One region of the Proteus penneri genome, then DNA from elsewhere that is predicted to be linked to it. Evidence: predicted binding sites of a transcription regulator. Region 1 holds the regulator's gene; each other region holds the start of a gene.
The links. The regulator LexA, encoded in region 1, represses DNA repair genes until DNA is damaged. The targets are predictions, from matches to a motif close to TNCTGTATGTACATACAGNA.

Region 1 (10,927 bases):
TTAGTAACTTACCTCAGCTTATTTTAGGTATGGCTTTTGGTTGGTCAATTCCAATGGGATTTGCCGCCGTTTCTGAAACTTTGCCGTTAGTGTGCTGGCTATTATTCCTGGTTAATATTGTCTGGTCTGTTATTTACGATACGCAATATGCAATGGTTGATCGTAATGATGATATAAAAATAGGGGTTAAATCTACCGCTATTTTATTCGGTCGTTATGACAAAATTATTATCGGTATTTTACAACTGGTGATGCTGGCATTATTAGTGGGTATTGGTATTTTGCTGAATTTGAAAGGTATCTACTACTGGTCGCTATTGTTAGTCACAGCTCTGTTTATTTATCAACAGAAGCTTATTGCAGAGCGTGAAAGAGCGCCGTGTTTCCAAGCTTTTATGAATAATAACTATGTTGGTTTTGTTTTGTTTGCGGGTATTTTATTTAGTTATTTTTAAGATAAATAAGCGCTAAAGTATTCTCTATTATTGAGTAGAAATAAAAAGGGATAAGCAATGAGCTTATCCCTTTTCTATTTCGGTCATAATGCTAATTACTGATTATTCATCAGCTTTAGGCTCACTTTTTTCGTCAACAGTTTGTACTAAATTGTTATCTTCAGTGATCCCGACGCTTTCAATGGTTAAGCGAATTTCTGGTGACATTAATTTTGCAATCACTTGGTAAAGGGCAGATGCATCTGCTTTTAGGATATCTTCATTATCATTGAGATACCCTTCTTCACGTAGCGTTGAAACTAAGGTAGAGAATACCGCTTTATCAAAGAATTCAGGTGCGTTGATACCATGCAAAACTGAAAGACGTTGTGCCAAGATACGGCTCTCTTTTTCCAATAATGCACGGCTAATTTCAGGTGCAAAATTGAGTAAAGAGAGTGTAATGCCATAGCGTTGCAGTGTTTCTCTGACACTGGCGGCTAAAAGCTGTAATGGACGAATACGCGCTGGATTGATACGCAGTAAGCCATCACTATCACAACAAATCAGGCGCTGACGGCACAATTCTGCAATCAAAGTATTAATGACTTCAGGGAGTTCTTCTTTCTCATAACGAATAAATAGTTCCGCTTTAATAAGAGGGAAGATGAGCTCAACTTGTTTCATTAAATCATCACGATGAATTTTTTCATGATGTAAGACGATGCTTGCAATTAATGACGGAGTGATCATTAAGTGGATTGTGTTATTGCGGTAATAAGTCATTAATACCGCGCTTTCACGAGGGAGTACCACAATATCACCCAAGCTGTCTTTTTCGACTTGGAATTTATCTGACTGTAGAGCGTGTTCTAATAAGGCTTTAGCGTTTTTATCAGACACAATCATATCCGTCGAATAAGGCACATTGCGTAATAATTGTAGATAACAATCTATTTGCTCTAACAGTTGTTCTCTCGTGAGTGCGCGTTGACGTGATGCCAATAAGGCTGTTGAAACAAGATTGATTGCATTAATAGATGCTGCATTATTGATATGAACCATAATGTTATCAGCGAGTGTGCTTACTGTTGGGTTTAACCAACTTGGGCGCTGTGGCTCAATGGGGTCAATATCATCACGCCATTGTGGTACAGCTTGATTTAAGTATTGTACAACAGAAATTGGCTCACCAAAATTCACATAGCCTTGACCAAGGTTACGTAATTTACGTAATCCCCTGACCATCTGCATAAAGCCTTCTTTCTCTTTTGTTGCGCCACGTAATTCTTTGGCATAGGTTGCCACTTCCATAACGTGTTCATAACCAATGTAAATTGGAACAACAGAGATAGGACGTGTTTCACCACGCAACATGGCTTGTACCGTCATTGAAAGTGTTCCTGTTTTAGGATCTAACAATCGACCTGTACGAGAGCGGCCACCTTCAACGAAATATTCAATGGAGTAGCCACGTGTAAATAGCTCGCCTAAATATTCACGAAAAATGGTGGAGTAAAGCTTGTTACCTTTAAAGGTTCTTCGAATAAAGAAAGCCCCTAAACGGCGGAAAATAGGGCCGGCTGGCCAGAAATTGAGGTTAATACCTGCTGCTATATGTGGGGGGACTAAACCTTGGTGGTAAAGTACATAAGAAAGCAGTAAGTAGTCCATGTGGCTACGGTGACAAGGAACATACACGATTTCATGCCCATCTTGCGCGAGTTTACGTACTCGTTCGGCATTATAAACGTTGATACCTTGGTAGAGCTTATTCCATGTCCAACTTAATACGCGATCACTAATACGCACTGCTTCATATGAGAAATTAGCTGCAATTTCTTCCATGATATCTGTGGCATTTTTACGCGCTTTGTCAAGTGAGATTTTCTTCGCTTTTGATTCATCTTCAATCGCTTTTTCAATTGCTTTTGATGAAAGCAATTTATTGAAGAGATCTTGGCGTGCTGGCAATTTAGGGCCAACAGCGGCTAAACGCTGGCGTGAAAAGTGAATACGTGCAACACGTGCAAGTTTTCTCGCTATACTCGTGTCCGTGCCGTGTTCGTTCGCCATTTCACGCATTGATACAGTGGGTGAAAAACGAACAAAACTATCACGACCTAACCAGAGGATAGCGATAAATTTTTGGATACCGTTAAGCACGCGTAAATGTGGAACACCATTATGGCCTTCACGACCAGGAGAGCGTCCAAACATCACAGAAACTGGCAACATCTCGATATCAAGATGTGGGTTATTACGATGTGCATCAAGATAAGCGTGGAATGTCTTCACGGAATCTTTACGAGGATCGGGGGAGTAGTAACGGAATACTCTTGGGCCGTCATCAATAAAGACATAAGCAGGAAGCTTTGTACCGCCTATCTCAATGGGTTGCAGTGGATCAGGCAATCCTAAAGATAAACATTGCTGTCTTAATGTCAGTAAGTCCGCCTTTGAATGATAAGGCAGAACATAAAGGAAAGATCGCGACGTATCTAACCCTAATTCAGTGATAGGATCAGTCGGAACTCGTTTGCTTTTTACCAGTAATTTTAGTGGTAAATTCAATGTGTTATAATATAGTTTACGCCAAGCTGACATAAATAGTTGTAGCCTCTTATTAGCAATACTTCGAAAGCATAACAGAAAGTCTTTCGTAGATCTGTGGTGCTGTGACAATATTAATAGAGAAAAGTGGCAAAATAATCGTTTGTTTTCGATAGAGTTTATTATGGCTAATCAAAATAAAGGTCTTACCCGAATCATCAAAGCAGGTGGCTATTCATACAAAGGCATTCGTGCCGCTTGGATTAATGAAGCCGCTTTTAGACAAGAAGCAATTGTGACCTTGGTTGCAATTATCCTTTCATTTTTCATCGATGTCAGTGGTCTAGAGCGCATTTTACTCATTGGTTCCGTTGTATTGGTTGTGATCTTGGAACTGGTAAATAGCGCAATAGAAGCGGTTGTCGATCGAATTGGATCTGAATACCATGAATTATCCGGACGTGCAAAAGATATGGGTTCTGCCGCCGTTCTGATTGCTATTATATTGGGATTATTTACTTGGGTAACCATTCTTTGGGGGCATTTCTTCGCATAAAGTTAAAAATTTCGCTTTTTGTCGAAAAATAATCCAGAGATGCGTGTTTTATATTCATTTTAGGTTTCAAATCGTCATATACCTGTATATACTCACAGTTTGACTGTATAAACAAACAGGGGGCGGAATGAAAGCATTAACTGCAAGGCAGCAGCAGGTTTACGATTTGGTTCGTGATCACATTTCGCAAACGGGTATGCCACCAACACGGGCTGAAATAGCTTCCCAGCTTGGGTTTCGCTCACCAAATGCGGCAGAAGAGCACTTAAAAGCTCTTGCTCGTAAAGGCGTGATAGAAATTGTCTCTGGTGCATCCAGAGGTATCCGTTTGCTAATGGAAGAAGAACCAGAAGGATTGCCATTAATTGGGCGAGTCGCGGCGGGTGAACCACTTTTAGCGCAAGAGCATATTGAAAGCCATTATCAAGTTGACCCAATGCTATTTAAACCAAGTGCAGATTTTTTATTGCGTGTTAATGGCATGTCAATGAAAGATATCGGTATTATGGATGGTGATTTACTTGCTGTGCATAAAACGCAAGATGTTCACAATGGGCAAGTGATTGTGGCGCGTATTGAAGATGAAGTGACAGTAAAGCGCTTCAAGAAAAGCGGTAATAAAATTGAGCTTCATGCAGAAAACCCAGAGTTTTCACCAATTATCGTCGATTTACGCGAACAAAGCTTTACTGTGGAAGGTTTAGCCGTTGGGGTTATTCGTAACAGCGAATGGCTGTAATTTGTGCCAAAGTAAGTCAACAAAACTTATTTTAAAAAGATGCAGATGATGTGTAAAAACATAAAATCATCTGCATTTTTTATTTTTCTAATTTGTATAAAAAAACACCATTACACTACAAATGTAATTACAATATGATGTGTTTTAATTGCGTAAGTGCTTATGACAACGATACAAGTCACCTGGCTTTTTGTATTTTATAAGTTTAACGAGGCTTATAGTCGCCGGTTTTTTTCTGCTTAAGATTATCATCCATACTATGATCATGATGACAACCTTCAGGATGGGTACACTCTTGTGCTTCATGGCATTGTGAACACAATCCATGAATTTCGATGACGCTATGTCGTAAATGAAATCCACTCTCTTTTGCTAGTAATGAAATCGCATCTTCGATTTTATGACTATTCTTTTCAGTGACAGATAAGCAACGGTCACAAATTAGCATTACTGACGTATGTTCAACATCATCAAAATGATGACAAAGCACATAACTGTTGGTGGATTCTATTTTATGGATAAATCCTTGCTCAAGTAAAAACTCTAATCCACGATAGACTGTTGGCGGTTTTGCTTGAGGCTCAACTTGGCGTAATAAATCCAATAAATCATATGCGCTGATAGCAGAAGGTTGCTGGATTATCAGACGTAATACTGCCAGACGTTGTGAAGTCAGGCGAACACCTCGTTTCTGGCAGATCTTTTCTGCCTGAGCGAGCAATTTCTCTTCATTCATGGGGATAAGATGCTCTCAGACGTTGTTAATAACATAGATCCTATCATATTTTTCAAGAGTAAACCTTTGTGTAAAGTGGGGTTTTGTGAAAATAACTGTAGTATTACATCCTTTTTAAAAGGATCTGCTGTTCGATAAAAAAACATGTTTTCTTTCAACAATATAAAGTAGATACTTTTAAAGAGAGATAAATAAGTAATAATTTATTGTGTAAAGCAAGTTGATTCACATGGGCGAACTGGTTTTTCATGTTGATATGTACTGGCCATTAGTAACAAAAACCCAGCCTAAGCTGGGTTAATTTTTTAGATGATTTTAGATAATTTGTTCTGAACCGTTGGGTAGGACACGTGCGCCCTCAAAAGGGTTAGCCGTTGTCCCCCCACCGAACCGTACGTGCACATTTCTATGCATACGGCTCTCCGCTAGACTTAGCAAAGTTTCTATAGTCTGGCAGCTTCCCTCTGTGAAGATCGACATGACAGTCCTTACATAAAACTAACGTCTTCCGATGTCGGGCAATCATCAGTCTTTTCCAAGGCTCTGTACCATCCTTAATATCCTTCAGTTTACGCACATGGTGAACTTCAAGATATCCAGTAACGGTGCCGCAGTATTCACATTTGTTACCTGCCATTCTGTCTAGCAATTCAGTTCTGCTCGAATATTTATAAACATTCGGAAACGGGTCGGCAAAACTTGCTAGAGACACACTTCGATTTTTAAGTTGAAAAACTTCAAGTTCATAAAGTTTTCCATTACGAATTTCTCTGTGGATATATCGACCATCAGCCTGCTTCAATCGTTTAGCGATTTTAGTTCTAGATGAACGATGTTTTCCAGCCAGCGTCTTTAACAGACTATTCATCCATATCCAATGTAGCTTATTCAGATATAGAACTGGTGCTAAGTTATAGTAATTGGCATAGCCACGCATTTCAGCATTGTATTGACTAATAATTTCATAGTCAGACAAATACATCATTGCAGGCTTTCCTCTGCAACCGTCCATGCCAGATTCGTAATTCCCGTAGCCACGGAGCGCACAGAATTTCTGTATTTTCGCTCTCGGAACACCAAGGTGAATGTGTTCAGTAATGGTGCGCTTAACAGCGTGAGTTTTACTGCCATCCGAGTTGTGTCCCACAACACATTTAACTCGTTTATTTTCCCTACGACATAGAATTTCATATCCGAGAAAGATAAAACCTTGTTTCGGGTCAACTACGCTTGATTTCTCTTTCGATACTTCAAGCTTTAATTCCGACTCAACAAATTCAGTAATGTCAGACATTACTTGCATTGCTTCCTGTTTAGAACCAATGATCCCAATTAGAAAGTCGTCAGCATACCGAACATAACGCATACGCTTAAAGTCAGGGTCGTCCATAAGAACACTTGAGGTATTAACCAATTGCTCTTCAAGGTTTTTGATTTCCATTTCCCACTTGGCAATTTTCTGCTCATCAGCAGGGTAGCCAGATGCACCAAAGCCTTGTCTTATCCACTTTATACGATTAGCTCGATTTTGTAGTGCCCGCTTGTATTCAGGATTAGGTTTTCTTCGTCCTCCATTGCTAAACTCTTTGATTTTAATTTTCATAAACTCATCAAGTTCATGGAGAAAAACATTGGCTAGTATAGGGGATATGATTCCCCCTTGCGGTGTCCCACTGTGGGTGCCAAAGTAACGCCATTCTTCCATGTAACCAGCTTTCAGAAACTTCTTTAGAAGCCCAAGAAAAGCCCGGTCATCAATCTTATTGCTAAGAAATTTCAGCAATAAGTCATGGTTAATATTGTCGAAGTATCCCTTAATATCGACATCACAAACCCATTTGGTGCTTTTCCAACCATTACGTATTTCAGTAAGTGCTGTGTGGCATGATTTGTTGGGTCGAAATCCATAGCTCCAATCGCTAAAGACTGGTTCATAAATTTCCTCAAGGATCATTCTCATGACCTCTTGAATCAACTTGTCGTCACCACTGGGAATTCCTAAAGGTCGTTTCTTACCATTCGGATTCCTAGCATCCTTGGGGATGTGTGTGCGTCTGCAAGGCTTTGGACGATAGTCACCTGATTTAATTAGGTTGATAATATTTTGAACTCTATCAACACCCATACCATCGAGTGTGTTTGAGTCTACCCCTTTCGTCATGGCTCCACGATTAGAGTAGATGTTGGCATACGCCTGCATCCAAAGATCTTGATGGTTACACATTATTTTATGTAATTTCTTGACCTTATAGCCTTGCTTACTTGCTTTATTAATACCAATCAGAGCATTGAGTGTTCTTTGTAATAGCACTGACTATTGAACCTCGCTTCTTTTAGTATCGTGTCTAACTGTCTCCCTTCCCCCCTACATTTAAGCTTTCGTATGAGTTACCTCGATACTTATACTCAAATTTCAGGTCGGATTTAAACCGACTGCTACCTCATTACAAGGCTACGTTGGGTACTATGGAGCCTCCGTCACCATATTGGTTGTTTATCTCAAACCAACTTAGGTGATCCCGCATTTCTTTATAAACAAGATGCGTCCCACTTAGGTTCCACTTACGTCCAATTACCACTCTCACCGAGCAGGTGCCAAGATTGTTGGATACGATAGCCTTTTAACAATAATTATCGTAAATCTTGGTATGACTCCTGAACTATCGTGAGTCAAAGATATCCCGAAACCCACTATGGACTATGATTCAACCAATCAGGTTTAACCTTATGGGACTTGCAATGACTGGCGCAAAGTAGATAGTTTCCCCGCCACCAGCCTTTTGACCTAACATGCTGCACTCCCCTCCCTCTTTCGAGGTTCAAGTCTATTACTAGACAAGGATAAGTTAGGCTTGCAATAGGCTTTCCAACAGCCTATACTTGCGACATAAATTAGCCGTAAGCGCTTGATTTACAAAGCAAAATGGCGCACTTAAAACGGAATGTCGTCATCAAAATCCATTGGTGGTTCATTACTTGGTGCTGGAGCTGCAGCGGGTTGTTGTGGGCGAGATTGAGCACCACCGCTAAATTGTTGTGATGCTTGTGGCTGTTGTGGTTGACCCCAACCGCCTTGGCCACCTTGAGATGGCGCGCTGTCTTGGCCGCCACGGCCACCTAACATCTGCATTGTGCCGCCGATATTAACAACAACTTCAGTGCTATATCTGTCTTGGCCGCTTTGGTCTTGCCATTTACGTGTTTGTAATTGGCCTTCGATATACACTTGTGAACCTTTACGCAGATATTCGCCTGCAATTTCCGCTAATTTGCCGAAAATTACCACACGGTGCCACTCGGTTTTTTCTTTCATTTCACCGGTTTGTTTATCGCGCCAGCTTTCTGATGTTGCCAATGTTAGGTTGGCAACTGCACCGCCACTTGGCATATAACGGATTTCTGGATCCTGCCCTAAATTACCGATAAGAATAACTTTGTTTACGCCTCTGCTCGCCATGTGAGGTACTCCTGCGAAAGTAAATTTTTTGAAATCATAAGCGAATAAGTTTATCACGTACGCTAAAATTTGAATATGACGTGTGATGAATTTCTCAATTGTGAACATTGTCGAAATTTTTTTGTCTCAAAATGACAGGTTTACATCATCATTCAATTTCACTATATATACTGTATATCCATTCAGTTAACTTTGTGTCATAATTATCCGATTATTTCTTTTTCGGCGACTCTCTCAATCCGGGATATATTCATGGATAAAATCGAAGTACGGGGCGCTCGCACCCATAATCTAAAAAATATCAATTTGGTCATTCCTCGCGATAAACTTATTGTTATTACGGGACTTTCAGGCTCAGGTAAATCCTCTTTAGCCTTTGATACGCTTTATGCAGAAGGGCAACGACGTTATGTTGAATCACTTTCTGCTTATGCTCGTCAGTTTCTTTCGTTAATGGAAAAGCCTGATGTTGATCACATTGAAGGTTTATCTCCCGCTATTTCGATTGAACAAAAATCTACATCACATAACCCACGTTCAACGGTGGGAACCATCACCGAAATACACGATTACCTACGTCTCTTATTTGCGCGTGTTGGTGAACCTCGTTGCCCTGATCATGATATTCCATTAGCCGCTCAAACAGTGAGCCAAATGGTTGATAATGTACTTGAGCAACCAGAGGGTAAGCGCTTAATGCTGTTAGCACCTGTGGTGAAAGAACGTAAAGGTGAGCATATTAAGCTACTCAATAATCTTGCTGCTCAAGGTTATATTCGTGCGCGTATTGACGGCGAAGTGTGCGATCTTTCTGATCCACCAACATTAGAATTACAGAAAAAACATACCATTGAAGTGGTAATTGACCGTTTTAAAGTACGTGACGATCTGGCTCAACGCTTAGCGGAATCTTTTGAAACTGCGTTAGAACTTTCAGGTGGTACTGCCGTTATCTCTGATATGGATGATAACAATGCAGAAGACATTATTTTTTCTGCAAACTTTGCTTGTCCTGTTTGTGGCTACAGCATGAGCGAGTTAGAACCTCGTTTATTCTCTTTTAATAACCCTGCAGGGGCTTGTCCAACTTGTGATGGTTTAGGTGTTCAGCAATTTTTTGATCCTGAATTAGTGATCCAAAATAGAGACATCTCCCTTGCTGGTGGTGCCATCAAAGGGTGGGATCGCCGTAACTTCTACTATTTCCAAATGCTACGCTCATTGGGTGAGCACTATCATTTTGATGTTGAAGCACCATTTGATTCGTTACCAGATAATATTCAAAAAGTCATTTTAACGGGATCAGGCAAAGAGAATATTGAATTTAAATACACAAACGATCGTGGTGATGTTGTTGTTCGTCATCATCCTTTTGAAGGTGTATTAAATAATATGGAACGCCGTTACCGCGAGACAGAATCTAGTGCGGTACGTGAGGAGCTTTCTAAATATATTAGTAATCGTTCTTGTGCTTCTTGTGGTGGTACACGTTTACGCCGAGAAGCGCGCCATGTGTATGTTGAAAACACCACATTGCCTGAAATAGCAGATTACAGTATTGGTCATGCCATGACCTTTTTCCAAAATCTAAAATTGAGCGGTCAGCGAGCGAAGATTGCAGAAAAAGTCTTAAAAGAGATCAGTGACCGATTAAAATTCTTGGTCAATGTGGGATTAAATTACCTCACACTTTCTCGTTCTGCAGAAACTTTATCAGGTGGTGAAGCTCAACGTATTCGCTTAGCCAGTCAGATTGGTGCGGGATTAGTTGGTGTGATGTATGTATTGGATGAACCTTCGATAGGGTTACATCAACGAGATAACGATCGTCTACTTGAAACGCTGATCCACTTGCGTAATTTGGGTAACACTGTGATCGTCGTAGAACATGACGAAGATGCCATCCGTGCCGCTGATCATGTTATTGATATTGGTCCTGGTGCAGGTGTTCATGGTGGTGAAATTGTCGCTCAAGGGACACTTGAAGATATTATTAATAACCCGAATTCATTAACGGGGAAATTCTTAAGTGGTGAACGTCGCATCGCAATTCCAGAACAACGAGTGCCTGTTGATCGCGAAAAAATGCTGACCATTCTTGGCGCAAAAGGTAATAACCTAAAAAATGTAAATCTAAAATTACCAGTAGGTTTATTTACCTGTATTACAGGTGTTTCAGGATCAGGTAAATCAACGTTGATCAACGATACGTTATTTCCTATCGCACAACGCCAATTAAATGGGGCAACAAATAGTGTACCTGCACCTTATTTAGATGTTGAAGGGCTAGAATATTTCGATAAAGTGATTGATATTAACCAAAGCCCAATTGGTCGTACTCCTCGTTCAAACCCCGCAACTTATACCGGTGTCTTTACACCTATTCGTGAGCTATTTGCGGGTGTACCTGAATCTCGTACTCGTGGTTATACACCGGGACGGTTCAGTTTCA
Region 2 (10,927 bases), 1.6 Mb from region 1:
ACACACCAGCGTAAGAGATAACCATGCTCATCATTGAGCTTTGCATAAAGATATTCACGATAGAAGCAATAATGATACCGATAAGCCCCATAAACAGGAAGCTACCCATACCCGTTAAGCTACGTTTAGTGGTGTAACCGTAAATACTTAATGCACCAAACATTGCCGCACAAATAAAGAAGGTGCTCGCAATCGAAGATGCGGTATAAACCAGTAATACGCTTGAGATAGTGACACCGGTTAGCACGGAATAGAGCATAAATAATGAGGTTGCCATTGCACCACTCATTTTATGAACCATACCTGATAACACGAAAACTAATCCTAATTGAGCAATGATCAAACCAAAAAAGACGATCTTGCTTGAGAAAATCATTGATAATAATGCTTCGCTTGATGCAACGTATAATGCAACAAACGCAGTTAATAACAGGCCGACAGTCATCCAACCATAAACCTGAGCCATAAAGGTTTGTAGGCCAGAACCTGTGCGCTGTACGATTGAATCATTTGAACGTGAAAATCGATCCATGATGATTACCCTTTAATCATAGTGATAACGTTAGGTTTAACGATAACGTTTATTTCAGTAAAGAGTCCATTATGGACTCATTAGGATTTAATTTTATCACACTGACTTTACATTTCCATAAAATAAACTGTATGAAATGTCATCATAAAATAAATTGAAGTAAAGTTATGTAGCGTTTAATTCAGCGTAGTGGTTTATTCCCAACGCTCGGCTGAATCATAATCACTTTGGCGTGCTTCAACCCATCTATCATTATTTTCAGAGAGCCCTTCTTTTTTCCAAAAAGGCGCACGTGTTTTTAAAAAATCCATAATAAATTCAGCAGATTCAAACGCGCTATTACGATGGGAACTAGTGACACCCACAAACACTATTTCTTCACCGATATTCAATGTACCCACTCGGTGAATAACACTAACTCGTTGTAAAGGCCAACGACCTCGCGCTTCATTAACAATGTCATTAAGCGCCTTTTCAGTCATACCTGGGTAATGTTCAAGCGTGAGCGTACTGACTTCATCCCCTAAATTGTGATTACGCACTTTCCCTGTAAAGGTCACAACAGCGCCATCACTGTCGCACTCAGAGAGCCATTGGTATTCATCACCAACACTAAAGTTTTCGGTTTGTACTGAAATACGAGTTGATGCGCTCATCTTATCCTCCTGTAACAGGTGGGAAAAAGGCGATTTCATCACCATCATTAATAACGTGAGAACCTTGAACAAAAGATTGATTTACCGCTGAGAGTAACTTGCCATCTTCTAACGCAAGTGACCATCGTTCACCTTTGTTGATTAATACTTTACGTAAATCGTCTACTGTGTGGTATTCACAATCTAATTCGAGAGAATCAACACCCACTAACTCACGGACTTGCGCAAAAAAGAGAACTTTAATCATGCTTCCACCTTAAAGTGGCCTGATTTACCACCTGTTTTTTCTAATAAACGTACAGGCCCTATCACCATATCTTTTTGAACGGCTTTACACATATCATAAATCGTTAACGCCGCTACCGATGCCGCAGTCAATGCTTCCATCTCAACCCCTGTTTTACCGGTTAAACGACAAACAGATTCAATGCGTACACGATTAGATTCAGTGAGTGCTTCTAAACGCACTTCGACTTTAGTTAATAACAGCGGGTGACATAATGGGATTAATTCCCATGTTCTTTTTGCTGCTTGAATACCTGCAATTCTTGCGGTCGCAAATACATCACCTTTATGGTGTTTACCTTCGGTGATCATGCTTAATGTTTCTGCTGACATTTCAACAAAAGCTTCAGCACGCGCTTCTCGCACTGTTTCAGCTTTAGCGCTAACATCCACCATGTGAGCTTCACCGGCAGCATTAATATGAGTTAGTTGAGACATGCACAACTCCTGAAATTAACGAAATAACAGAGCGAAAAACTATCCACCAATAACAGATAAATTCGGTGTCATACCGCTATCGCCTTGATGAAGAAAATGAGTTTCTCGTTTATGAAGAAGCCCGCCCTGAATACGCTGTTGTAATGCTTGTTGTTGACTATCATCAGCAAGTAAGTCGCGTAAAGGAATGCCATTTTCACCAAATAGACAAAGATGGAGATTACCAATAGCCGAAACACGTAAACGGTTACAGGTTAGGCAAAAGTCTTTCTCATAAGGCATGATCAGACCAATTTCACCTTGATAATCAGGATGGGTAAATACTTGAGCAGGCCCGTCACTACGGGCGCGAGGAATTTGTAACCAACCTTCATTGAGTAAGCGCTGACGAATAACTTCACCAGACAAATGAAAGCGGTTGAAAATATCACTCCCGTCACCGGTTTCCATTAATTCAATAAAGCGCAGCTGAATAGGTCTGTCTTTGATCCAATTAAGAAAATCAGGGAGGTTTTTATCATTCACATTGCGCATCAACACAACGTTAACTTTGACTTTTTCGAACCCCGCAGTAAATGCTGCATCAATACCTTCCATTACTTGATTAAATTTATCTTGCCCAGTAATAGCATGGAATTGACGAGGATCGAGGCTATCAACACTCACATTAATTGCACTTAAACCCGCGTCACGCCATTGTGCAACATCTCGTGACAAACGATAACCATTTGTTGTTACTGCAATTTTTTTAATTGCAGCATTATCTTTGATTGTCGCGATAATATCAGTAAAATCGCGGCGCATTGTCGGTTCACCACCGGTTAAGCGGATTTTTTCTGTTCCTAATGCAGCAAAAGATTGCGTGAGTCTACTGATTTCATCTAATGAAAGAAATGATTTGTGTCCATTAGGCTTATAACCATTAGGCAGGCAATAAGTACAACGGAAATTGCACACGTCTGTAATTGAAAGACGTAGATAGAAAAACTTGCGGGAAAACGCATCAACGAGTTGTTGCATAATAACACCTTTCCAAATCGGGAGATGCAGACATTTCTACCTTGCACCCTGGTGACTTGCTTCGTCACGGCCAGAACATCATATCTTGTCAATACACGACTTAGACGTAAAGGCTAGGAGTTTATCTTTACCTGTTTTTCACAGGTTTCTAATACCTATATATTTATTGTGGATTCTACCTGCTAATTATGCAAAAAGCGAATAATGTTTTCGCTATATAATTTATAATACAACGACTTACAACACTTTAGTCACGCTAATAACATAAATAAAAACACTTTCATTGGTTAAATATTAGGCTATCAAAAGTGAAATAAAACTAGGAATGTGATGAAATCACGTCGTGATCATAGGCTTAAAATTTAATTGTGATAAATTAGCGGCAAATTTTTAAAGATGAGTAGAACAAATATGCGAAATCGCACGCTAAGTGATTTAGATCGTGTTGTTGCCCTTGGTGGTGGTCATGGCCTTGGACGTGTGCTTTCAGCACTCTCCTACTTAGGCTCTCGCCTTACTGGTATTGTTACAACAACAGACAATGGCGGTTCTACTGGCCGTATTCGTCAAGAAGAAGGTGGCATTGCGTGGGGTGATATGCGCAATTGCATTAATCAGTTAATTACTGAGCCTTCGGTGGCTTCTGCCATGTTTGAATACCGTTTTTCTGGTACAGGTGAACTGGCTGGGCATAATTTAGGAAATTTAATGCTAAAAGCGTTAGATAACTTAAGTGTTCGGCCTTTAGAAGCAATTAATCTTATTCGTGGATTATTAAGAGTCAATGCACATCTTATTCCTATGTCTGAACAAGCCGTTGATCTAATGGCAATAGATGATCAAGGTAATGAGATTTATGGTGAAGTTAACGTTGATATTTTGCCTAAAATCCCACAAAAACTTGATCTTTATCCTAAAGTACCCACGACGAGAGAAGCTATTGAAGCCATTGATCAAGCAGATCTTATCTTAATCGGCCCCGGTAGTTTTTTTACCAGTTTAATGCCTTTGTTATTATTGCCAGAGCTTGCACAAGCATTACGCCGTAGTAGTGCAACAACGATTTATATTGGTAATTTAGGCAAAGAGCTAAGCCCCGCGGCTGCCAGTATGACGATGTCTGATAAAATCGCTATGATGGAAAATTATATTGGTTTACAAACAATAGATGCCGTGATCATTAGCCCTGAAACACAATATGAATCGATGAAAGGTCGATTAATTGTACAGACCCAATTGGAAGCTAAAGATATTCCTTATCGTCACGACCGCCATCTATTAAGCAAAGCTATTGAGTTAACATTACAGCAATTAGGGCAACGTAATTCATCACCTCAAGCGATTAAATAGTATTTATTACCTTGCTTCCATAAAAAAACCGCATCTGCAATAAACAGCAAGTGCGGTTTTTGGTTGGTAAAAACACAATATCACTATTGGTTTTCAACGTATTATTAGCTATTAAGCTGCTTTAATGTAATACGCTGGCTAATCACTTCTTCAATTTCGTCAAGTGTCATTGGTACATCATTTTTCATCAGACCGAGACCAGCCACAGTACGAGAGAAAGATGTTAAATCCAATGGCGGTAAATCCATTATCCAGTTTTCTTCTGTTGCCAACGTATCTTCTGCATTCAGAATATTTTGTATCACATCCGTAAAAGCTTGATGTGAAGAAACCCAATCTTGATCGCCACTTGCCCAAAACCAACGAGCAGCAATAAAGTTTCTCCACATATCTTCCCAACCATCATAGATCCGACGCAACATTGATGCGCTCATTAATGACCAGGTTTGAGCTTCTTGTTGAGTAATATAACCTTGTTGGCAACCTTCTAGACAAAGTTTGTTAAAACGGCAGAGATCCCAAATAAGGTATTTCACATTTTGGATGTTCATGCGATTAGTGCTCATCATATCGATTTGCCATAAACGCTCATTTTTATCATGTTCAGTTAACTCAGAAAGTAAAATGTCATTTTTTAATGACTGAACATCGTCTTCTTTGCCATTCAAAATTTGATCACGTAGCTGATAAAAATCATTGGTGTGGCCTTGAGTGAGCAACCAAAATAGTTGATACACTAAATCCCAACGGTCGTTAATTCCCCAACCTGCTGATAATCCACCATCATCTTTACCTCGAGCATATTCGTTATATGCCCACTCATTCATTGCGGCATAAGGTGCTGCAACATATAAACCCCATTCATGAGGTAATAACTGAGCTGATGTATTTTCTGCTTCAGATAAAATGGGCTCTTGCCCTGATGTTGATGATTTTTGCAACTCACTATCTTGTACAGTAAATTTGCGTAGCCATTTAAAAAGTATAATAAGAAGAATAACTCCAAGAATTACCCCAGCAGAGCTAGGAAACCCTGCATAAACATAACCACTCATTCACTGTCCTTAATATCTTTTTTATCTTTGTAAATAATTGACGCTTTGTTTGTTGTGGTATTTAAACAGTTGAACGCCATTAAGGGAATATAAAACTAGGCAAAAAATGGAAGATAGAAGATAAAAAGGGATAATCCCTGTAAAATAAGGATATCCCTTTATCGGTTTGTGAATTTAATTTCGCTAATTAAGAGTTAGCAATAAATTGAGCACGTAATGCTTGCAACTTATCACGCGTACTCGCTGCTTTCTCAAATTCAAGATCTTTTGCATATTGGTACATTTCAGCTTCTAAACGTTGGATCTCTTTTTCCAATTCAGCCGTTGATAACAACGGATAATTTTCATGAATATCTGTTGCTTTATGCCCTTTCTTATTGCGCCCTTGCGTAGGTTGACCAATCTTAAGAATATCACCCACTTTTTTATTTAATCCTTTAGGGACAATACCATGCTCAAGATTAAATTGTTGCTGTTTCTCGCGACGACGCTCAGTTTCGCTTATCGCTTTTGCCATTGAATCGGTAATTTTATCGCCATATAAAATTGCTTTACCTTCAAGGTTACGAGCCGCACGACCAATTGTCTGAATCAATGAACGTTCTGAACGTAAGAAACCCTCTTTATCAGCATCTAAAATCGCTACTAAAGAGACCTCAGGCATATCTAAACCTTCTCGAAGTAAGTTGATACCCACTAATACATCAAACTCACCTAGACGCAAATCACGAATAATTTCGACACGTTCAACAGTATCAATGTCAGAGTGTAAATAGCGAACTCGTTCGCCATGCTCTTCAAGATATTCTGTTAAGTCTTCAGCCATTCGTTTTGTTAGTGTTGTAACCAATACACGTTCATTTTTTGCTGCACGAATACGAATTTCAGAAAGTAAATCATCAACTTGTGTGGCAACCGGTCGCACTTCAACAATCGGATCAAGTAAGCCTGTTGGTCTTACAACTTGTTCGATAATTTCATTACCCGATTTTTCAAGTTCATATTTACCCGGTGTTGCTGAAACATAAATCGTTTGTGGTGCTAACGCCTCAAACTCTTCAAAACGTAACGGACGGTTATCAAGCGCGGAAGGTAAACGGAAGCCATATTCAACTAAGGTTTCTTTACGCGAGCGATCGCCTTTGTACATTCCGCCAATTTGTGGAATGGTAACGTGTGATTCATCAATCACTAATAGACCGTCAGCAGGAAGGTAATCAAACAGGGTTGGAGGTGGCTCACCAGGCCCTCTACCTGATAAATAGCGTGAATAGTTTTCGATACCTGAGCAATATCCCAATTCATTCATCATTTCGAGATCAAATTGAGTACGCTGTGTCACGCGTTGTTCTTCAACGAGTTTATCATTCGCTAAAAGCACTTTGCGTCTGTCTGCAAGTTCTTTTTTGATTTCTTCCATCGCTTCAAGAATACGCTCGCGGGGAGTGACATAGTGCGTTTTAGGGTAAACAGTAAAACGAGGCACATTATAGTGAATTTGCCCTGTTAAAGGGTCAAACAGTGAAAGGCGTTCGACCTCTTCATCAAATAGCTCAACACGTAATGCATAATCATCAGATTCAGCTGGAAAGATATCAATCACTTCACCACGTACGCGAAATGTACCTCGCTGGAAGGCTTGATCATTGCGAGTATATTGTAAATCAGCAAGGCGGCGTAAAATGGCACGTTGGTCGATTATCATGCCGTTAGTCAGATGAAGCATCATTTTTAAATAACTATCAGGATCACCTAAACCGTAGATAGCAGAAACCGATGATACGACAATAACATCTTTACGTTCTAGCAAAGCTTTAGTCGCAGATAGACGCATTTGTTCAATATGTTCGTTAACAGAAGCATCTTTTTCAATAAAAGTGTCTGAGCTTGGCACATACGCTTCTGGCTGATAATAATCGTAATAAGAAACAAAGTATTCCACTGCATTTTCAGGAAAGAATTCTTTCATTTCACTATAAAGCTGTGCTGCCAATGTTTTATTCGGCGCCAACACCATAGTCGGACGATTGAGATTGGCAATTACATTGGCAATCGTAAAGGTTTTACCTGAACCTGTTACCCCTAAAAGGGTTTGATGAGCAAGACCATCATCTAACCCTTCACAGAGTGAGGCAATAGCGGCAGGTTGATCACCACCCGGTTTAAATTCAGAATGCAGTTTGAAATCTTTGCTCATATTTTTATCTCCTCGCTGACACTCCTTATGATACTGGATAAAAATCCAGCTTCAATCTCTATCTCACAAAATTTGTCTGAATAATTAGCATAAGTTATCCCCAGTTTTGGAACTGAATTTTTTTCAAAAAGGCAACCCCTTTTTTGTGAATTATTCCAAGAGACACACCAACACCACTTCCTCTATTGATTTTATTTAATTAATTGATATATAAGAATTAAAAATAAAAGTTGAGAATAACACCAATCTTTAGCAATGCCTTGTATTCTCTCTATTCAGCGTATTTTTATAATGGTAATACACAAGGTTATCCACAGGAATAGTGGATAACTGTACAAAGTTGTTATCTCTCGGTAGGTTACGTCTTTTTTTCTACCTTAAAATATCCCTAAAAATTGACTGAATTTATTTTTTTTATTTTTTTATTAGTATAAAAAATAGACTTTTATAATTTACTTAATAACCGCCTATCAACTTAGTTTTAAACAGGAAAGATCGAGATAAGAAGTAAAATTATGCTCTTTTACTTCGTTTAAGTAGGGTATTTTGCCTAAAAATGGTGCGTTAATATGCTGTTTTAATGTTGCCAGATATTCTTTTTGATATCGCCCCGCAGGTTCAACTTCATTTGCAACCCAGCCAGCCAATGTTAAACCAGACTGAATAATTGCTTGTTGCGTTAATAACGCATGATTAATGCAACCCAATTTAACACCCACAGTCAAAATAACAGGTAGCTTTTCATTGATAACCCAATCAGAGAAAAAATAGTTTTCTGACAGTGGGGTAAACCAACCACCAGCGCCTTCGACTAAAACCCAATCAGCTTGTTGCTTTAAATAAGACAACCCTTCTGACATCACATTAAAATCAATAGGCTGTTTTATTTCTTGGCTAACAATATGTGGCGATGTTGGCGTTTCAAAACAGTAAGGATTAATACGGTGATAATCTAACTTTACTGTACTGAATTTTTGCAGTGTCAGTGCATCTGAATTACGTAAACCTTCATTTAGCCACTCACTTCCCGAAGCAACAGGCTTATAGCCTACGGTTTGATACCCTTGATGCCCCGCACATTGCAATAGTGCACTACTAACTACAGTTTTACCCACTTCTGTATCTGTACCTGTTAAAAACCATGTCTTAGCCATATGATATTTTTCCTATAACAATTTGATAAGTGAGTAAATATTTACCTGATTCTGTTTTCCATACATTTTCTAGCGCACGAAATTTTTGTCGTGTCATCAACCCTTTTTGTCGATCTCCTTGCACAAAATTGGCGCCAACGCCCTTTAAAGAAGCAAACAACGCATGTAATGAATCATAATGTTCTGTAACCGTTTCAGTAGAAAATTGGCAATGAAAGCCACAACACGCTTTCTTAATATCGTGAAGCGATAAAAAAGGATTAACATGCGGATGTTGATCAAGAGATTGCCAAGCCTCTCTGACTTCTTGCAGTGTCAACGTAGTGAGTGTTGAGAAATAAAGTGCACCTTTTTTATTTACTGCTTTCATGAGTGAGTTAATCGCAACAGATAAATCATCACACCATTGCATCGCTAAATTACTAAACACGATATCCACACTTTGTGGCGTAATTGCACAATGCTCGATATCACTTTGTAAGTAACCATCAGCCCGCTGTTGTTGTTTTGCCACTTGTAGCATGGTGTGTGACAGATCAAGTGCAATAACAAACTTGCCTTGTTGTTTCCATTTTTGGCTGAAATATCCTGTTCCGCATCCTGCATCTAAGACAATTTTGCCACTATCATAACGCGCTAAATCCATTAATTTATTACCGCTATAGCGCTGAATATTGGCGTGATTATCGTAATGAACCGCAGCTTTACCAAATGTTTGGGCTATACGTTGTTTATCTGTTTTGACTAAAGAATGCATGAAGCGTCTCGATTAACAGCTTAATATCTGAAAGATGATGGCGAGTGGTTAACGTTATTCGTAAGCGTGCACTTTGAGGCGGTACAGTAGGAGGAAAAATTGCCTTTACCCATAGACCTTTAGATTGCAGATAATCTGAAAGTGTTTGGCATAATTGCTCATCACCGATAATTAATGGCTGAATAGCCGTTTGTGAAGGCAATAATTTAATAGGAAGCGAAACAACACCTTGGCGAAAGGTATCAATTAATTGTTGAAGGTATGCTCGCTCACCATCAGCTTGTTTAATCATATTGAGTGCTGAATGTAACGCAACTGCCTGTGCAGGTGGCATTGATGTACTGTAAATAAGATGGCGTGCGTATTGTTCAAAAAATTCCGCTGTTGACTTGTTACAAAGCACTGCCGCCCCACTGACACCAAAAGCCTTACCAAAAGTCACCACTAATAGCTCAGGTTTGATACCCGCTTCATCACAACTACCTCGACCTTCTTTACCTAAAACACCAATACCGTGTGCGTCATCGACCATTAACCATGCATCATGTTGTCGGCTTATTGTTGCTATTTCTGTTAATGGGGCTTGATCTCCATCCATGCTAAATACCCCTTCTGTAACCACCAAGGTTTTACTAGCCGACGTTTTATTAAGTCGTTGAAATAAAGAATCAGAAGAATTGTGTAAAAAACGCCATAATATAGCGGGTGATAATACAGCGGCTTCCATTAACGAGGCATGGCAAAGTTTATCCGCAATAATAGCATCGTCTTTTTCAAGTAATGCCGAAATAACACCTTGGTTAGCACTATAACCGGATGAAAATAACAATGCATTATCGTAACCTAGCCAATCTGCAAGATGCTGTTCTAACTGTGCATGAGCTTGTGTAAATCCAGTGATATGCCCTGATCCACCGCTACCTACACCATACTCATCAGCACCTTGTTGCCATGCTTTAATGACGTCCGCATGTTGGCTGATACCTAAATAATCATTACCTGAAAAATTAAGGTACTTTTCACCTGATATTGTGATCAAAAAACGCCCCTTCACCTGTTTGATCACGTTGCGTTTTCGCCATAATGGCGTATTTCTACGCCCATTAAGTTGTTCATCTAAATAGGTTTGCCAACTCATTACAGTGCCGCATTATAAAATTGTTCAGTGTCTTTATTGGCAACCGCTTGCATCAAAGCTTCTTCTTGCTGATTGTCACCCATAGATACTGCTAATCGTTCAGGATTTAAGCCTAATTTACGGAATAATTGGTGATCTTTATCTTCAGTTGGATTGGTTGTTGTTAACAATTTGCAACCATAAAAAATAGAGTTCGCTCCAGCCATAAAGCAGAATGCTTGTGTTTGTTCACTCATTTGCTCACGACCGGCAGAAAGGCGTACATAAGAGCGAGGCATCATGATACGAGCAACGGCGATAGTACGAATAAAATCAAAGGGATCGACATCTTCATTATCAGCTAAT
Region 3 (10,927 bases), 1.4 Mb from region 1:
TTGTTCATTTTTTCATCTGGCGTAAGTGTCATATCTAATTCACTCGCTGCCGTTTTAAGAAATTGATGAAAACGGATCAGTGTTTCATTGATTGATTCAACAACATCATTTTTACTTATATTCTGATGTATCCAATCACCATTTTTATCGAATAGCCCAATCTGATAATGATAAATGAGCTGTTCATTGTTGCGTTCTAATTCCATCCACCAGCCCCAAAACTCACGTTTTTCTGGTACGATTTTCTTATTTACACAAACAGCTAAACAGTCAAAAAAGAACTGGTTCTCTTGGCATTGATGCTCTCGGATATAAGGGCCGATTTGAGCAAAACGCTTTAATAACTTACCTCGGGTAGGGTTCAAAGATGAAGTCATAAATTCAGTCTCCTTAGAAACTCTACTGTTATATAATCTAATGTAATTAGCAAGTTATTGTTCATAATTAATTATATTAATTTGTCATAGATCCAATCAGCACTTTTTTGTAACGCTAGCTCTAAGCCTTCATAAAGCGGTTTTTCATTAATAGCAAGAATATCACCATCCATAGAAGAGCGAGCAATTAACTGAGAATCCTCTTTAGGACTCATTTCATCCCCTTTCCAGTAAACGCCCATCATAGGAACGGGCATGCGTCGCCCAATCAAGCCTTGGTTTTTCAGGGAGTAACTGCTCAACGATAATCGAAGATTATTCTCATCAATATTCCATAACCCCAAGCGACTTGCTAATACATCAAGATACATCACAGGGATCTTTTTCTGCAATTCAGCTTGGGTAAAGAAAGCATGGATCAAAGGACCTAAAGCAACAACACCTTTAATTAATTTTGGGTAGATATAAGCCAATCGCACAGCAATATTACCGCCAAAGCGAAAGCCCATCACACCAACGCGAGTATGATCAATCCAAGGCACTTCAGAAAGTTGTTTCAGAACCTCACCTTGTAATTGGCATGTATCTTCCGTTAGTTTTTGTTTTACTGAATAACCAATTCCAGGCATATCCAGTGTTAACATTGCAATACCTTTAGAGGAAAGGTAATCACGGAAGAAGCTGACATAATCGCTTTGAAGACCATCTAACCCACCACAAAATAATACTGTAGGATATGGACCTCTACAATCTTTAGGTAAATGCAGAAAACCCGTTGTCGACCCTTTCCCCTCTAATTTAAATGTAAGTTTTTTCACCTCAAAGGATGAAAATTTTGTCGCATTCTCAAATGCTTTCATCGACAAAGTAACGGCTTGATCTGCTAAAAAATCACCATTAATAAAAGGATACGCAGCAATACTATACAGATGTGCAGCCCGCAACCAACAATCAGCGGCCGCATCTCCTGACTCTTTTCTCAATGCTTTTTGTTGCCAAATCATCGCTTGATGTGACCATTCATATGACCAGCCACCTTTGCGGTAACCCACAACAGTATCAATAAATTTATCATCACTACGAGGGGCATCATGTACAGCAATTCGACTTAACACTTCTTCTATTTCAATAGGAGAAATTCCACGCCAAATCCACAGTAAACGTTGAATAGTACGATACCAATTTTGCTGACTTGTACCATTAAGCACAGTATAAGTATTGATATTTGATTTTGGATGAGTGTACTGAATTAGTGTTGAAGTTTCAGCGTGCTTTGCTCTAGGTTTAAATAGCGTTTCAGAAAGGTTTGTATTATTTGCCATATCACTCTTCAAATCAGTCGATATCGAATAAAAAGGGCTAAAAGTCTGGCTTTATCATAGCATGAAATCAACATGAACAGTGTGTATCACCACAAGTGATAGCACGAAGATATAACACAAAGGAAGAATAAATGCATAAAAACAAAAATCCCCGCCAAGGCGAGGATCTCAATTAAAACAGCCAAATAAATGTTATCAAATTATTTTTGATCGCAAACTGGCGGAATAAAGGCGACCCCCATATCCCAAGGCTGTTCAATCCAAGTATTTTGTGGAATATCAACCACGAAATCATCCACTAATGGGCGCCCTTCTGGTTTTGCGAAGATAGTCACAAAATGGGCTTTTGGATACATTTCGCGGATAACTTTAGCAGTACCACCTGTATCGACTAAATCGTCAACAACGATAAAGCCTTCACCATCACCTTCTGCTTTTTTTAAGATTTTGAGGTCACGCTGATGATCATGGTCATAGCTAGAAATGCAAACTGTATCCACATGACGGATACCTAATTCACGAGCAAGTAATGCAGCAGGGACTAATCCCCCACGGCTGACAGCAATAATGCCTGTCCACTGTTCGACTGGTAATAAACGTTGCGCCAATTGACGGGCATGTATTTGCAACATATCCCACGTTACAACATATTTTTCGCTCATAATATTGTGATCCTAGCTACTTGAATTTCGAGAGAAGCTTTTTTGCGGAAAAAAAGGTTGCGCGAGATTATAGTGATTTGAGCGCCTAAAAACCAGAGAAAACGTGAAAACAGGTGAGATTATCCTTATTTTTTTCTGTAATGCCTTTTTCTGATTAAAAAACAAACCATATAAAAAATGAATGCAAAATGGGGACTTAATTTCTTAGATAGAGATGTGAATAGAATGACGCATTCATCAGAAGAAAGTGATATTCTCAACTATATTGGCGTATAACGCTCAGAATAATAAAGCTAACCCTTAAAAAAGCGGTAGGCTATCAATAACACAGATGCTGTTAGAGGAGATCCATCGTGTCTGAACTATCTACTCTATCCCCACAACCACTATGGGATATTTTTGCAAAAATTTGTTCGATTCCACATCCATCACATCATGAAGAAGCCTTAGCTACCCATATTCTTTCTTGGGCAAGTGAAAAAGGACTTTTTGCAGAGCGCGATGCAGTTGGCAATATTTTAATTCGTAAACCAGCCACCAAAGGTATGGAAGATCGTAAAGCCGTTGTTTTACAAGCACACTTAGATATGGTGCCACAAAAAAACAACGACACTGTTCACGACTTCACTAAAGATCCAATTCAACCTTACATTGATGGCGAATGGATCAAAGCTAAAGGCACCACATTAGGTGCTGATAATGGCGTAGGTATGGCATCTGCATTAGCAGTTTTAGCTGATGACACTGTTAAGCACGGCCCATTAGAAGTGCTACTAACTATGACTGAAGAAACAGGCATGGACGGTGCATTTGGTTTACAACCAGGTTGGTTACAAGCTGATATTCTTATCAACACAGACTCTGAAGAAGAAGGCGAAATCTACATGGGTTGTGCGGGTGGTATTGATGTTAAAACCACGGTAAACCTTTCTTACGATACAATTCCAGCTGGCCACGTTGTTAAACAACTGGTTCTGAAAGGATTAAATGGTGGTCACTCTGGTGGTGATATCCATTTAGGTTTAGGTAACGCCAATAAATTATTAGCACGTTTCTTAGCAGGTCACGCAGAAGAATTATCACTGAAATTAATTGATTTCCACGGTGGTACACTGCGTAATGCTATTCCTCGTGAAGCAAATATCGTATTTGCAATTCCAGCAGATAAAGCAAGCCAACTAGAAACAGTAAAAGCGAAATTTGAAGCTCTGTTAAAAACAGAATTAGCTATCGCTGAAAAAAATCTGAAAATTGAGTTAATTGATACAACAACAGATAAAAAAGTTTTCACAGCTGACTGCCAAGAACGATTGATCAACCTACTTAATGCAATGCCAAATGGTGTTATTCGTATGAGTGATGATGTTGACGGTGTTGTTGAAACATCATTAAACGTTGGTGTTGTTAGCATTGTTGACGATAAAGTAGAAATACTTTGCTTAATCCGTTCTCTGATTGATAGCGGAAAAACCTATGTTGTCAGCATGCTGACTGCATTAGCAAAACTAGCTAAAGCTGATATCGAAACAAAAGGCGGTTACCCTGGTTGGAAACCTGATGCTGACTCACCTGTTATGCATTTAGTTCGTGATACCTATCAGCAACTGTTTGATAAAGTGCCAAACATCATGGTAATCCACGCAGGCCTTGAGTGTGGTCTATTCAAAAAACCTTACCCAGATATGGATATGGTTTCTATTGGACCAACAATCCGTGGTGCTCACTCACCAGACGAACGCGTTCACATTAAAAGCGTTGGTCAATACTGGCAGTTATTAACAGCAATTTTAAAAACGATCCCTGCTAAATAATCTTGCTTTAAATATCATAATGAAACCCGCTTAATTGGCGGGTTTTTTGTTACTAACGCTACCATAAAGAAATAATTTATCCCTCTACACACTCTATTTTCCTTAAGTATCATAATTTATTCCTTATAGAACAAATACCAATCCAACTTATTCAATTTTGGAATAAAGAAATAATCTTAATAAAGATAATTTATAGAATGCTAATTATTATCATTAGCATTAATGTTTATTGAGTGGTATTTTCATGCCTTCCGCATTTAAAGTTAAAAAATAAAAATCCAAAGGGTCCTATTGTGTCTAACAAAAATTGCGTTGCTAGCGTCATTCTCGCCTTACCTTTAAGTTTACTCTCTGTTCAAATTCATGCGGCAGTTAATCAAAAGATAATTGTCACCTCCGCTCCATCACAGGACCCACAATCTCCTGTTTCAGGCTTTATTGCCACAAAAACACTATCAACAAATAAAACACCAACTGAAATTGAAAAAACACCGCAATCCATTAGCGTGATCACACGTGACCAAATGGACGCTCAAGATGTCAGTTCAGTTTCTCAAGCGCTACGTTATACACCCGGCGTTTTCACCGAATATCGAGGGAGTTCTAATCGTAATGACGAGGTTTTTATTCGTGGATACAGTTATGCACCACGTTTTCTTGACGGCCTAAGCTATGGAATGGGAGCATCATCATCAACAGGAGCACTTGACCCATGGTTATTAGAGCGCGTTGAAGTTGTTAGAGGGCCAGCATCTGTTCTTTATGGCCAAGTAAACCCAGGCGGCCTCGTTGCAATGACAAGTAAAAGACCAACTGCATCCCCTATTCGCCACATTCAAATACGAGCTGGTAATGATAAATTGGCAGAAACGGCTTTTGATTTTTCAGGTGCATTAAGTGATGACAATCGTGTTCTTTATCGTCTAAATGGTATTGCCAAAACACAGCACACTCAAATAAAAAACTATAAAGAAGAGCGTTTTGCCCTCGCTCCTGCTATTACTTTTTTACCTAATGAACAAACACGTTTAACGTTATTAAGCTTTATTCAGCAAGAGCCTGAAGCGGGTTATCGTAACTTTTTACCCGCTTATGGTACGGTGAAAAAAACACCTGAGGGTACTATTCCTTTTGATTTCGACGTAAACAACCCTGATTACCACCAATCGTGGCGTCAACAATATGGCGTAGGCTATGAATTTGAACATGAATTTAGTGACTCACTAAAAATTGTACAAAATGCACGATATAGCCATATTAATCAGAAATATAAATATCTTGTATTTGGATCTTTAAAAAAAGATAACCCTTATGTCCTTGAGCGCCGAGCGCAACAAGAGCAACGAGAAACAGATACTTTAGGAATAGATACTCGCTTACAAGCCGACTTTACTACGGCAAAACTTAATCATACGGTGATTGCAGGTATTGATTATCAGTGGAGTAAAGATCAAGATAATTTACGCAGGGCTACAGGCTCAGAGTACGATCTGGATTGGCGTGATCCTAATTATAATTATCCGATTAATATGAACTTACAGAAACCTGCAACAGATCAGTTGCAAAAACGCGATCAAATCGGATTATATTTACAAGATCAGATCCAATGGAAAAATTGGATATTACTTACCGGTTTACGCCAAGACTGGGCGCAAGTACGAACTCATGATTTCTTAGCAGCCACATATGATCAACAAGATGATAGTAAACTAACGGGTCGTGCTGGTATTTTATATGCTTTTGATAATGGTATTTCACCTTATATAAGTTACAGCACCTCTTTTGAGCCTAATTTACAAACTCGCCGAGCACCAGGAAGTGCCCCTTTTGAGCCTAGCGAAGGTCGTCAATTAGAAGCAGGAATTAAATACCTCACACCTAATGAACAAACATTGGCAACACTCTCTGTTTATCAATTACAACAACGCAATGTTACCAACTATAATGCTGAAAAAGCGTATTTTGAACCCGTGGGTGAAATTAGAAGTCGTGGTGTCGAAGCACAAATTAATAGCCAACTAACTGAAAATATTTCCTTCATTAGTAGCTATGCTTATACCGATACAGAGGTCAGAAAAACCATTATTGCAGGAACACAAGGAAAAGAGTTACCTAGAGTTCCTAAGCATATGGCATCATTCTGGGGTCAATATGATGAAATCTCTGGGCTATTTAATGGAGCTAAAGCAGGCTTTGGTGTGAGATATGTAGGTGTATCTCAAGGTGATACCAAAAATACAATCAGTGTCCCTGCGGTAACCTTATATGATGCGATGATAGGTTATTCATTAGGTGAGTTATCACCTTCTTTAAAAGGGGCTGAAATTCAGCTTAATATGAATAACATTGCGAACAAACATTATGTTGCATCTTGTGCTGGTGATACCGCATGTTTTTATGGGATCGGCAGAACAATGACAGCAACAATGAATTATCGCTGGTAATACTATATAGATTAACTACATAGATTAACCACATAAATTAATTGCGTTACCCATAGCCTATCTATTGATCGGCTATGGTTTTTTTATTCTTATAATGCTAAAAGAAGTTGTCGTTCTAGTTGTGGATCTTGCAAAGTGACATGAAATCCGATTAATCGCACACCTCGACCATTTCGGCGTTCATGCCATGCTTGGTAGGCAATATTTATTAAATCAGCTTTTTCTAAAATAGGATGAGTATGTTCTTGTGTCGTTAATTGAAAATCATCAAATTTTAGTTTAACGCCTTGTCTTGCTATCCTTAAATCAGGTTTCACTTTTGTCAGTCGCCTTTCTAATTCACTATATAATCCATCGAGTAATGCCAAGCAATCATCCCAAGAATTAATATCTGAAGCAAAAGTACGTTCAACTCCCACTGATTTTCTAAGTCTATCAGGGGTTATTTCACGCTCATCGATACCATGACTGCGCTCCCATAAATTTTGACCAAATTTCCCCAATGCTTTTACCAAAGAAATAACATCGGTACGGCGAATATCAGCACAAGTTTCTAGCCCCATTTCTTGCAAGCGAGCAAATGTTACCTTACCTACACCTGGTATTTTATTAAGCGGTAATTTCATAATGAAATCATCAACTTGCTCAGGAGTAATAACAAATTGCCCGTTAGGCTTATTAATATCAGAAGCAATTTTCGCCAGAAATTTAATTGGTGCAATGCCTGCGGATGCAGTGAGATTTAACTCATCAAAAATTTGTTGGCGAATCTCTTGAGCTATCAATGTTGCCGAACCGTAACAATGCTTACTGTCAGAGACATCAAGATAAGCTTCATCGAGTGAAAGAGGTTCAATAAGATGAGTATAACGAGAAAAAATTTGGCGGATCTTTGCTGATGTCTCTTTATAGAGAGCCATTCTACCAGGTAAAACTTTTAATTGGGGACATAACTTCAAGGCTGTTGCCGTTGACATAGCACTACGGACACCAAAACGACGGGCAGGATAATTCGCCGTACAGATCACTCCTCGGCTAGAAGCATTACCTCCAACTGCAATGGGGATCTCTTTTAGTGCTGGATTATCTCGCATTTCAATCGCAGCATAAAAACAATCCATATCAACATGAATAATTTTACGCATACAATAACCTCACCTTATTTACTGTTTAAATATACAGTAAATAAATATTAACTACAATTTTTATTCCTTCTCATCTCCCTCTATTGAGGTGTAATTCTCATAAAAATCTGAATTAGTCTGTTTATTTATAGAATTGTCACAAAGTGGTGATAAATTGTTTTTGCTCGTTGACTAATTACATTAATTTTAAATATTGTTTTGTAACTATATATAAAACAAGGAAATAATTTTTCATGATCAAATTATTCATCGCTATTTCTCTCTTTTGTTATTCTGTAATTCTTATGGCATCTCCTAAAATTATCGCACATCGTGGTGGCACAGCTGATGCCCCAGAAAATACTGAAATTGCTATAAAAACAGCACTCTCTAATCAAGCTGATGCAATTTGGATCACTATTCAATTATCGAAAGATAATATTCCTGTTCTTTACCGCCCTAACGACTTAAAAAGCTTAACAAATGGGCAAGGTAGTATTTCTGACTTTACTGCACAACAGCTTAAACAATGGGATGCGGGCTATAAATTTGGTGAAGCACAACAATTTCCTTATCGAAATAAAGGTGTCACTATTCCGACATTGGATGAGATCTTAACTCAATTCCCCACAACACAGTTTTATCTTGATTTAAAATCACCAGATGCTGATCCCGTTATTCAAGGTGAAGCGTTAGCTACAGTTCTCAGTAAACATAATGCACTTGATAGAACCCGTGTTTATTCTACTAATACCGCCTTTCTTGAAGCACTCCCGACTAATGTAGAGCGTTTTGAAAGTCGTGATATTACTCGTGATATTTTAGCCAATATCACAATGAGCCATGTTTGCCTGCTACCTGAAAATTTAGATATTACTCGTTGGTATGGACTTGAGCTTCACCGCAAAGTAGAGGTCGTTGAGAAGTACACACTAGGTGAAGCTCGCTCAAAATCTATTCTGAGTTGGGATAAGGATGCCATGTCTTGTTTTCGTGCTGGTGGCAATGCTCATATTGTTCTTTTCGGGATCAATACAGAGAAAGATTATACTCAAGCCACAGAATTAGGTGCTGATGCTGTTATGGTCGACTCTCCAGCAAAAATGAAAATATTTAGAAAAGGATAAATAATCCTATTTAGGTTTACACTTTTATCTTCACGTTATTCTCTTCTACACTTAATAATATCATCCGATAGAAATAAGTAAGGAGGAATAAAATGTTAAACAATAAAATCTCTGGTGACTGGAATTTATTCAAAGGAAAAGTAAAAGAAAAGTGGGGAAAAATCACGCATGATGAACTTGATGTTATCGAAGGCACTAGAGAGCAATTGATTGGTAAACTTCAAGAACATTATGGCTATACCTACGAAGAAGCCAAAAAAGAAGTTTTAGAATGGGAGGGGCAAAACCCTTATCCATGGAAGTAAACCTTTATTAATAGGTGTTGCTTTTTATTATCCTACTTCTATTTTATTAAAAACCTTTTAGCGTTTTCGTATTTACAGAATGAGTGAAATAAAAAAGAGTGATAGATATAAATCTCATCACTCTTTTTTTATCTAAATATATTTTTTATTATTAAAGAATTCGATTCTTTTTCAGTAACTCTTCTCGTGCAGACTCTTTTGCCATACGTTTTTTACGTGCATCACAAGGTTCAGGGCAATCACACTCTTTTTCTATACCCATAGCCCCTAAACCACCGCAACTGCCTTGAAGGCTTTTACGCTTTACAATATATCCTAACGCCATTCCAAAGAAGGCAATCAAGAATAAGATGAAGGCAAAAAGAAATATTTTTAACATAACCTTCTCTCCTTAAATTCTATTTTTTTAAGAATGGGGCGAATGCTTTACTATAACGCTCTTCAAACCCATTTTCAGTTTTCACTATCATAAAGACAGGAATATTTAGTTTATTTGCTACTTCTAACCCTTTTTCAGGTCCTAACACATTCAATCCTGTCGAAAGACCATCAGCACTCATACAAGTTGGTACAATCACAGTGATAGAAACAAGATTATGTTTAATAGGATGGCCTGTGGTTGGGTCAATAGTATGGGAATAACGGATACCGTTTTCTTCAAAATAGTTACGGTAATCACCAGAGGTTGCAATTGAATTATCACCCGGTTCAATAATTAACTGAACACTCTGTTTTGTACCATCATTAGCTGGTTTCTCAATCGCTATACGCCAAGGCTTGTCATTACCATTTACACCTTGTGTTCTTACTTCACCACCAATATCAACCATATAGTTAGTGATATTCTGTGATATTAAATACTCAGCAACAGCATCAACACCATATCCTTTAGCAATAGAAGAGAGATCGACATAAAGCTCAGGGATCTTCTTGATCAGTGTATTTCCTTCAACAGATAAGTAATCAATGCCAATCCACTGCTTACGCTTTGATAATTCATCTTCAGAAGGCTGGTGAGTAAATCGACCCTCTGGGCCAAATCCCCATAAATTGACTAACGGCCCAACAGTCACATCTAAAGCACCATCAGTCATTTTATTAATACGAATGGCTTCACTCACAACTTTAGCGGTAGCAGGCGAAACGGGAAATGGGGTATTAATTTCACGGCTTTGATTGAAACGACTCAATTCAGAATGAGGACGATATGTTGACATTTGATCGTTAACTTCTTCAAGAATACGATCAATTTCTGTTTGTAAGACGTTTTGTGGAGGGGAGTTACTGTCAGGAACATATTTAATCGAGTAATAAGTTCCCATGGTTTCGCCTTCTAATACCTGCTGCTTTTCACCACATGCAGATAATAGAACTAATGCGGACAGCATCACTATCCAATTTATCATCTTTCTTTTTAACATAACTCTCTCTTCTGATCATGAGCGCCCACATAAGTGGGCGCTTGTCATTTCATTCATTTATGCTTGATCGGAGGTTAGGATCAACCGCCAAAGTCATCCAGCATAATGTTTTCATCTTCAACGCCTAAATCTTTGAGCATTTTAATAACAGCTGCGTTCATCACTGGCGGTCCACACATATAGAATTCACAATCTTCTGGTGCTGGATGATTTTTGAGGTAATTCTCAAACAACACATTGTGAATAAATCCAGTATATCCCGTCCAGTTATCTTCAGGTAAGGCGTCTGAAAGTGCGACATGCCATGTGAAGTTTTCGTTTTCTTTTGCAAGCA

Region 2: a site for LexA is predicted at 7,565-7,584, ahead of uvrB (excinuclease ABC subunit UvrB). Genes of this name have one in related genera too.
Region 3: a site for LexA is predicted at 7,781-7,800, ahead of dinB (DNA polymerase IV). Genes of this name have one in related genera too.

What each region holds. Positions count from the first base shown of each region.
Region 1 covers NZ_CP059690.1:3,102,849-3,113,775, reverse strand. The annotation lists gene ubiA (4-hydroxybenzoate octaprenyltransferase) at 1-455, shown strand, start outside; gene plsB (glycerol-3-phosphate 1-O-acyltransferase PlsB) at 558-3,041, opposite strand; gene H1225_RS14010 (diacylglycerol kinase) at 3,172-3,543, shown strand; gene lexA (transcriptional repressor LexA) at 3,671-4,282, shown strand; gene zur (zinc uptake transcriptional repressor Zur) at 4,488-5,018, opposite strand; gene H1225_RS13995 (reverse transcriptase domain-containing protein) at 5,425-7,329, opposite strand; gene ssb1 (single-stranded DNA-binding protein SSB1) at 7,951-8,475, opposite strand; gene uvrA (excinuclease ABC subunit UvrA) at 8,728-10,927, shown strand, end outside.
Region 2 covers NZ_CP059690.1:735,291-746,217, reverse strand. The annotation lists gene H1225_RS03270 (Bax inhibitor-1/YccA family protein) at 1-532, opposite strand, end outside; gene moaE (molybdopterin synthase catalytic subunit MoaE) at 727-1,188, opposite strand; gene moaD (molybdopterin synthase sulfur carrier subunit) at 1,190-1,435, opposite strand; gene moaC (cyclic pyranopterin monophosphate synthase MoaC) at 1,432-1,911, opposite strand; gene moaA (GTP 3',8-cyclase MoaA) at 1,951-2,931, opposite strand; molybdenum cofactor riboswitch at 2,921-3,063, opposite strand; gene yvcK (uridine diphosphate-N-acetylglucosamine-binding protein YvcK) at 3,343-4,281, shown strand; gene H1225_RS03240 (DUF1266 domain-containing protein) at 4,386-5,336, opposite strand; gene uvrB (excinuclease ABC subunit UvrB) at 5,524-7,533, opposite strand; gene bioD (dethiobiotin synthase) at 8,004-8,687, opposite strand; gene bioC (malonyl-ACP O-methyltransferase BioC) at 8,680-9,444, opposite strand; gene bioF (8-amino-7-oxononanoate synthase) at 9,419-10,582, opposite strand; gene bioB (biotin synthase BioB) at 10,582-10,927, opposite strand, start outside.
Region 3 covers NZ_CP059690.1:532,534-543,460, reverse strand. The annotation lists gene crl (sigma factor-binding protein Crl) at 1-377, opposite strand, end outside; gene frsA (esterase FrsA) at 449-1,699, opposite strand; gene gpt (xanthine phosphoribosyltransferase) at 1,900-2,361, opposite strand; gene pepD (beta-Ala-His dipeptidase) at 2,715-4,172, shown strand; gene H1225_RS02310 (TonB-dependent siderophore receptor) at 4,466-6,616, shown strand; gene dinB (DNA polymerase IV) at 6,706-7,761, opposite strand; gene H1225_RS02300 (glycerophosphodiester phosphodiesterase family protein) at 7,995-8,867, shown strand; gene H1225_RS02295 (CsbD family protein) at 8,960-9,172, shown strand; gene nqrM ((Na+)-NQR maturation NqrM) at 9,324-9,551, opposite strand; gene H1225_RS02285 (FAD:protein FMN transferase) at 9,571-10,593, opposite strand; gene nqrF (NADH:ubiquinone reductase (Na(+)-transporting) subunit F) at 10,674-10,927, opposite strand, start outside.